DNA from 2 places in the Paenibacillus sp. S02 genome. Region 1 is predicted to be linked to the other one. Evidence: predicted binding sites of a transcription regulator. Region 1 holds the regulator's gene; the other holds the start of a gene.
The links. Region 1 encodes CtsR, which represses protease genes until heat stress. Its sites were predicted from a motif close to ATGGTCAATAAAGGTCAAACA; they were not measured.
Positions count from the first base shown of each region.

Region 2: a site for CtsR is predicted at 2,487-2,507, ahead of clpP (ATP-dependent Clp endopeptidase proteolytic subunit ClpP). Genes of this name have one in related genera too.

Region 1 is NZ_CP073682.1:5,328,996-5,332,825, reverse strand. It holds gene KAI36_RS23830 (GNAT family N-acetyltransferase) at 1-860, shown strand, start outside; gene KAI36_RS23825 (CtsR family transcriptional regulator) at 1,400-1,864, shown strand; gene mcsA (protein-arginine kinase activator protein McsA) at 1,934-2,458, shown strand; gene mcsB (protein-arginine kinase McsB) at 2,487-3,551, shown strand; gene clpC (ATP-dependent protease ATP-binding subunit ClpC) at 3,596-3,830, shown strand, end outside.
Region 2 is NZ_CP073682.1:213,030-216,859, reverse strand. It holds gene gap (type I glyceraldehyde-3-phosphate dehydrogenase) at 1-933, opposite strand, end outside; gene KAI36_RS00960 (sugar-binding transcriptional regulator) at 1,028-2,065, opposite strand; tRNA gene KAI36_RS00955 (tRNA-Arg) at 2,335-2,409, shown strand; gene clpP (ATP-dependent Clp endopeptidase proteolytic subunit ClpP) at 2,620-3,216, shown strand; gene KAI36_RS00945 (PdaC/SigV domain-containing protein) at 3,341-3,830, opposite strand, start outside.

The sequences.
Region 1 (3,830 bases):
TTCTGCATCCATTCTCCTTTGCCTTCTATCGTAAATTTGGTTGGGAAACGTATATTGAATATAAAAAGTACGTCATTCCCATTGATAAATTCCCTGCAAAACTTAAAACAGAAGGTACAGTCAAACGCGATGTCAAAGATATTTTAGAATTGGACCAAGTGTATCAAGCGTATGCATCTCGTTATAATGGCACGCTGGTACGAGATAAGGAATGGTGGCAAGAGCGGATTTTAAATGAGAACTATCGAACTGCGGTATATTACTCAGAAACAGGCGATCCTCAGGGATATGCACTATACAAAATTGAAGATAAACAGTTGAATTGTGATGAGTTGATTTATGAAAATGAGACGGCTCGTCGGGCTTTATGGACTTATTTTGCAAATCATGACTCAATGATAGCCCAAGGTAAATTTAATTACGTTCCAGCAGATGACAATCTGCCATTTTTACTCGATGATCCACGAATTCAACAGGAAACTGTGCCTTATTTTATGGGTCGTATTGTGGATGCAGCTGCTTTTATAGAAAGATACCCTTTTGAACAGATTGGAGAAGAAACAAGTTTAACCTTAAATCTGACTGATCGGTATGCTCCATGGAATGATGGATTATGGAGATTAACGATTACTACGAAGGGGCAAGGACATCTGGAGAGAGTGGATATAAGCAATTCATCTGAAAACGCCATAGTAGCTGACTTGAAACTTGGGATTCAGTCACTGACCACTCTGATGCTTGGCTACCAGCAGGCTGATGATCTGTATAAATGGGGTCGTATTGAAGGGGGCAGTGAGTCTGTGTCTGCACTTAAACGTGTAATACCAGTAAAACAAACGTTCTTATTGGATTTTTTCTGATAAAGGCCATTTAGTTCTTCTTAGGCTCCATCTTTCAGGGAACATGACTTGTGTGGTTATCATAATTTTCAAAACTCTTTCTGTAATGGGAAGAGTTTTTTTATGGTATTGTATAAAACATAATTAGATTGCGAAAAATGGTATTGACCCCTTGGCAAAAATGAATAATGTGCTATAATATGAATATAGTCAAAGAAAGTCAAAGTCAATCAAGCCTAGTGTGATTCTGTAGAAGTACTATGCTGATGGATTAGCTGTATAAGGTAATTTTGATAGCAAAGAAGTAAATGAGGATCGAAATGATTTGCGTATAGTTAGGAGCTGACTCTTATGAACATAAGAGAAGTGTATGATTAATCGCAAATAAAGGCCACACTAGAGACAAAACGGTACAATTCCAATGGATGTAGATCAGGCAATAGCCTGAATACAGCTTAGATTCGTGACTTTACCGTTTGGTTAAGTTCAATATACGGCGGACTCTGTGGAGCGTGAAATGTACTTGAATACTTGCGTTTCCGTTAGTGGAGGATGATGAAATGCGCAATGTTTCCGATATTATTGAACAATATTTGAAGAGTATATTGCTGGAAAGTCCCCAAGGTTTAGTGGAGATTCAGCGCAATGATCTGGCTGACCGCTTTTCCTGCGTGCCGTCGCAAATTAATTATGTAATTAGCACCCGGTTTACGCTGGAAAAAGGCTATGTGGTGGAAAGTAAACGCGGTGGCGGGGGCTACATTCGTATTCAGCGAATTCAGCTGCCTGCACAGCATGCCATCCATACACATCTTCATCAGAGCATCGGGGAGGAAATAAGCCAATCGGCAGCCGAAGGACTGATTTATCAGTTAGAGGAAGCCCATTTTTTAAGCAAAAGGGAAGCAAATCTAATGAAGGCTGCTTTATCAAGGGATACATTATTACTGAAGCTTCCCTATCGTGATCAACTGCGAGCAAGATTGCTTAAGGCTATGCTGATCTCGTTGCTGGCGACCAAATAGTGTGTGAATAGAGACTAACGTTTGGATGTAGGGATTGGTATAAATCCTGACATTGAAGGAGGTGCTTTTATGCTGTGCCAAGAATGTAATATGCGGCCGGCAACTTTGCATTTCACCAAAATTGTGAATGGCGAAAAGACAGAGTTTCATATTTGTGAGACGTGTGCCAAGGAAAAAGGGGAGATGATCCCTGGAACACCTAACGGCTTTTCGATTCATAGCTTGTTGTCGGGGATGTTGGATTTTGACTCCAGTACAAAGAGCCAGTCTCCAGGCCACAGTGGTCCGCAGAACCTGCAATGCAAGGATTGTGGCATGACCTATGCACAGTTTAGTAAGTTAGGACGTTTCGGATGCCCATCGTGCTATCAATATTTTGATAGTCGTCTGGACCCTCTGTTCAAGCGTGTGCATGGCAGTACGAATCATGTTGGTAAAGTTCCGGTTCGCACTGGAGGCCGACTGAAGGTTAAACGGCAAATTGACGATTTGAAAAAAGAGATGCAACAGCATATTGTACAGGAAGAATTTGAATCAGCTGCTGAGCTTAGGGATCAAATCAGAGAGCTTGAAAAAGAAATGACTAAAGAGTAAAGTTTGTGAAGAGTAGGAGGGATGCGTAATGCCCAATATTCGGTTTACGGAGAAGCCGCTAAGTGACTGGATGCGTGGTGATGCTGCGGATTCGGAGATTGTCATTAGCAGCCGGGTGAGAATTGCGCGTAACTTGCAGCATCTGCCTTTTCCCATGCTTGCTACCAATCAGCAATCGGAAGAAGCACTTCAACGCTTAACGGATATCCTTCAGTATGATGATTTGGGTGGTTTTGGTACTTTTCATACGTTGAAAATATCCGAGTTGGATGAGATCGACAAGCGGGTGCTGGTTGAGAAGCATTTGATTAGTCCTAATTTGGCGAACGAATCTCGTAACGGTGCTGTTTTAATAAGCGATGATGAATCGGTTAGTGTTATGATAAACGAAGAGGATCATCTGCGTATCCAGTGCTTATATCCGGGATGTCAGGTTAGGGAAGCTTGGGAACGCGCTATGATTATTGATGATGCATTTGAGGCGCATGTTGATTATGCATTTGATGATCGGAGAGGTTTTCTGACCAGTTGTCCGACGAATGTCGGCACAGGTATGAGAGCTTCGGTGATGATGCATTTGCCCGCATTAGTCATGACTCATCAAATCAATCGTATATTGTCTGCTGTTTCACAGGTAGGTCTTACAGTTCGTGGCATTTACGGTGAAGGTAGCGAAGCGGTCGGAAATTTGTTTCAGGTATCTAATCAGATTACACTGGGACAAACCGAAGCGGAGATTATTGAGAATCTACATGGCGTGGTGCTACAAATTATTGAGCATGAGCGTTCTGCCAGAGAAAGGCTAATGAATGAATCTATGCTGCGAATTACAGATCGGGTGATGCGTTCATTCGGTATTTTGTCATATGCAGCAGTATTGGATTCCAAGGAGGCTGCACAGCGGCTATCCGATGTACGTCTTGGCGTAGATTTAGGAATTTTGGAGCGTCCTTCCACCGCAGCGATGAATGAGCTGAATGTGATGACACAACCCGGGTTCCTGCAAAAAAGCTTTGGGGATAAAATGAATACCGAAGAGCGCGATATGTACCGGGCGAAGCTGATCCGGCAAAAATTAGGCACAACCCTTTAATATATAGAATGATCTGAAATACACACTGTGGAGGTGCAGGATATATGATGTTTGGAAGATTTACGGAACGTGCACAGAAAGTGCTTGCTTTGGCTCAGGAAGAAGCTGTTCGATTGGGACACAACAACATTGGCACAGAGCACATTTTGCTAGGCCTCATTCGTGAAGGTGAAGGAATAGCCGCAAAAGCCTTAATCGGTTTAGGGCTGGGACTGGAAAAAATCCAGGATGAAGTGGAAACGCTGATTGGACGCGGTCAAGAGCAACCGACGAACATTG
Region 2 (3,830 bases), 940 kb from region 1:
TACAGTTTTCACCAGTTGTTTGTCACCAACAGTCAGAACTTTAGTTTGAGTTGCATCAAACAAAGAACCGAAAGTAAGACCTTTGATGTCGGAAGAAACGATTTGATCTTCAGTGTATCCATAAGTTTCAGGATCAGAAGCTTCTTTCATCGCAGCGTTGATTTCTTCAGCAGTTACGTTTTTCTCCAGAACTGTTACCAGCTCAGTCAGGGAACCTGTAGGTACTGGAACACGTTGAGCCGCGCCATCCAATTTACCTTTCAACTCAGGGATAACCAAACCGATTGCTTTAGCAGCACCAGTTGTGTTAGGGATGATGTTTTCAGCTGCTGCACGAGCACGACGGAAGTCACCTTTAGCATGTGGAGCATCCAAAGTGTTTTGGTCGCCAGTGTAAGCATGAATTGTAGTCATCAAACCTTCGATGATACCAAATTTGTCTTGCAGTGTTTTAGCCATAGGAGCCAGGCAGTTTGTTGTGCAAGAAGCACCGGAGATTACAGTTTCAGTACCGTCCAGAATTTCATGGTTTACGTTGTAAACGACAGTTTTCATGTCGCCAGTAGCTGGAGCGGAGATAACAACTTTTTTAGCGCCGCCTTTCAAATGTTTCTCAGCAGCTTCTTTAGTTGTGAAGAAACCTGTACATTCCAGAACGATGTCTACACCCAGGTCTCCCCAAGGCAGTTCTTCAGGGTTGCGGTTAGCCAAAACTTTAACTTCTTTACCGTTTACTTTGAAGAAGCCGTCATGTACTTCTACTTGTCCTTGGAAATTACCTTGTGTTGTATCATATTTCAACAAATGTGCCAACATTTTGGAATCTGTCAAGTCATTGATTGCTACTACTTCAATACCTTCCACATTTTGAATCCGGCGGAAAGCAAGGCGTCCAATACGTCCGAAACCGTTAATACCAACTTTAACTGTCATGAGTGAGTTCCTCCCAAAGTTCGTTTAGTTTAGTTTTATATATTCAAGACAGACCCGAAAGTCCGTCAAGACAACATTATTCATAAATCCTATATTAATCATTTAAATAACGACTTACAATCTCAACAGCAGCGCCTTCGTCGGTGACTAGAATGTCCTCTTGCCCGAAACGCAGTACCGCATGAATAGCGGCCGCCTTGTTTTTGCCTCCAGCTACACCTAGAACCGTATCGGTACGCCTAATGTCCTCCAATCGGAGTCCAAGCGTCAGCATTCTGTGAACAACGACGCCATCTTCGTTAAAGTAATAACCAAACGATTCGGCTACCGCTCCTTCACTGCTGATCTGGGCAAAGGTTTCGGGATCAAGTTTACGTCTATGTGCCATCGCTATGGCGTTGCCTATCCCGTGAATGATGATACGACTCTCGCGAATCAGGCTCAATATATCCTGAATGTTCGTATCTTCAAGCAAGGAGTTGTAAGCATGATTGCTGAGCAAATCCGGTACATGGAGCAGACGGTATTGAGCGCCTACCTTGCGAGCCATTGTGGAAGCAATTGTGTTGGCCTGCATTTCCATGCTTTCTCCCAAACCCCCGCGTGCCGGTACAAACCACCCACCCTTAAGTGGGCCATTAGAAGGTAGTGCCAGTTGTTCCGCCACGTCGGCAATCGTCGTGCCACCTGTTACAGCGACCACATCCTCGTCGTCCATAACACTCAGCAACGCTTTTGCTCCAGCGCGCCCCAGCTCCTGCTTTGTTAACGGAGAAGCATCCGAATCCCCTGGAACGACAACCACCTTCCTCAAACCATAGGCTTGACGAATCTGGTCCTCCAATTGGGACAGGCCGAACAAGTTGTTCGCAATCGGCTCCAGCTGTTCCAGCAGATCCAGTCCTGCTTTGCTCACCTTCATGCCTACACTCTCAATCTCAATTAGCCCCTGAGCTTTAAGAAGATCGGTTTCGGCGCGCAACACGCGCTCGGTCATGTTCAGTGAAGCTGCCAGTGTTCTGCGTCCAACAACATCGGACAGCATAATCTGATGCAGGATCGTGTACCTTTTTTTCAAAACATCCATGAGGTCGGGCAGAAGCTGCTTCTGTATTTCTAATATCTTTCGCATGCTTTCCACTCCCGCACACTTCTAAGTTCTGTCTCTAATGCTCTATCTCTAACTGGTCTTAAAACGTCCCGGGATAACTTTTTAAGTCCCACGTATATCTTAACCAATATTTGCTCCACATGCAAGTCTATCTGAACCTATATTTCTCAACCATTTATCTGAATATGCGCATTTAATAAAAGCTTGCAATTCACTGCTGTATATCATATAATCATCTTTGTTTCCAATTAGCTGTTTAATTAGTTAGTTGTTTGCATTGATTCAACTATGCGCCCGTGGTCCAACGGATATGACGTAGGCCTCCGGAGCCTGAGATCGAGGTTCGATTCCTCGCGGGCGCGCCATTTTAAATGAACGCTTAAATGCTTCTATATAGTCTTTTAACCAATAAGAGCGCTGAGGGCTCTTTTTTTTAATCATTAGTTTGACTTTCTTTGACTTTTTGTTTGAAATTGTTTATCATGTGGTTAATACGGTAACAGTTTATAAATAAGGGACGTGTAATCGGCATGTCCACCAAATCCACTAACGATATTTAAGGGAGGTTTTTTGACGTGAGCTATGTTCCTATGGTAGTAGAACAAAGTAACCGCGGCGAACGCGCCTATGACATTTATTCCAGACTGTTAAAGGATCGCATTATTTTGTTAGGCTCGGACGTCAATGACGTTGTAGCCAACTCTATAATTGCGCAAATGCTGTTTTTGGCTGCCGAAGATCCTGAAAAAGATATTCACTTGTATATTAACAGCCCTGGCGGTTCCATTACAGCTGGTATGGCCATTTTCGATACGATGCAATACATTAAACCTGACGTATCTACGATTTGCGTAGGTATGGCGGCTTCCATGGGCGCGTTCTTGCTGAATGCAGGCGCCAAAGGTAAACGTTTCGCTTTGCCAAACAGTGAAATTATGATTCACCAACCCCTGGGTGGTGCACAAGGTCAGGCAACGGATATCGAAATCCGCGCACGCCGCATTCTGAAAATGCGTGATAAACTGAACCGCATTCTCGCAGATCGCACAGGCCAACCACTGGAGCGCATTGAAAAAGATACAGACCGTGACTACTTCATGTCTGCTGATGATGCCAAGGAATACGGTATTATTGATAAAGTGCTAACTAGCTCCTCTCCAGAAGGTGTATAAGGGAAGAAATTCATCTCTCGTTAACTGGTAAATGAAAAAGCTGCTCCGGATTTTCTTATCCGGTAGGCAGCTTTTTTGCTTTATTGTTTTTTAGGTTATAGACAATTGAACTTATTTATTTCTACTATTCATTCTGTCCCGCAAAAGGCTTTCCGCCTTGAGGCAGCAATTGACCGAACGAATAGGTAAACTCCGGAATTCCATACGCGTATGGCGCATAATCATACAAATCAAACACGATTGTTACTCCACTGTTAGTCACATAAAAATTCTGATCTGCCGCCAGCTCTTTAAATTTGCCGAATCCTTCGCCAGCCTGAAGTGCATCAATTTTTTTCTTCAAATCAACATTGAGGAACTTTTTGTAGTTCGGATTTGCCTTCAATACGTCAGACAATTGCAGCAGTTTACCATCAGCGAGCGAGAACGTATATCCTTTACGTGCTGTCATGCCATGTGCGCCACCCGTATACGAGTAGTCCTGCATAATCACACTCAGAATACCATCTTTGTTATAGGCAATCGCAAAATCATTCCCGAACTCATACGGTCTTTCTGTTGTAGCCTCTCCCTCAGCCATCATCTTTTTGCCTGCTGCCACTATACCTTCTGCA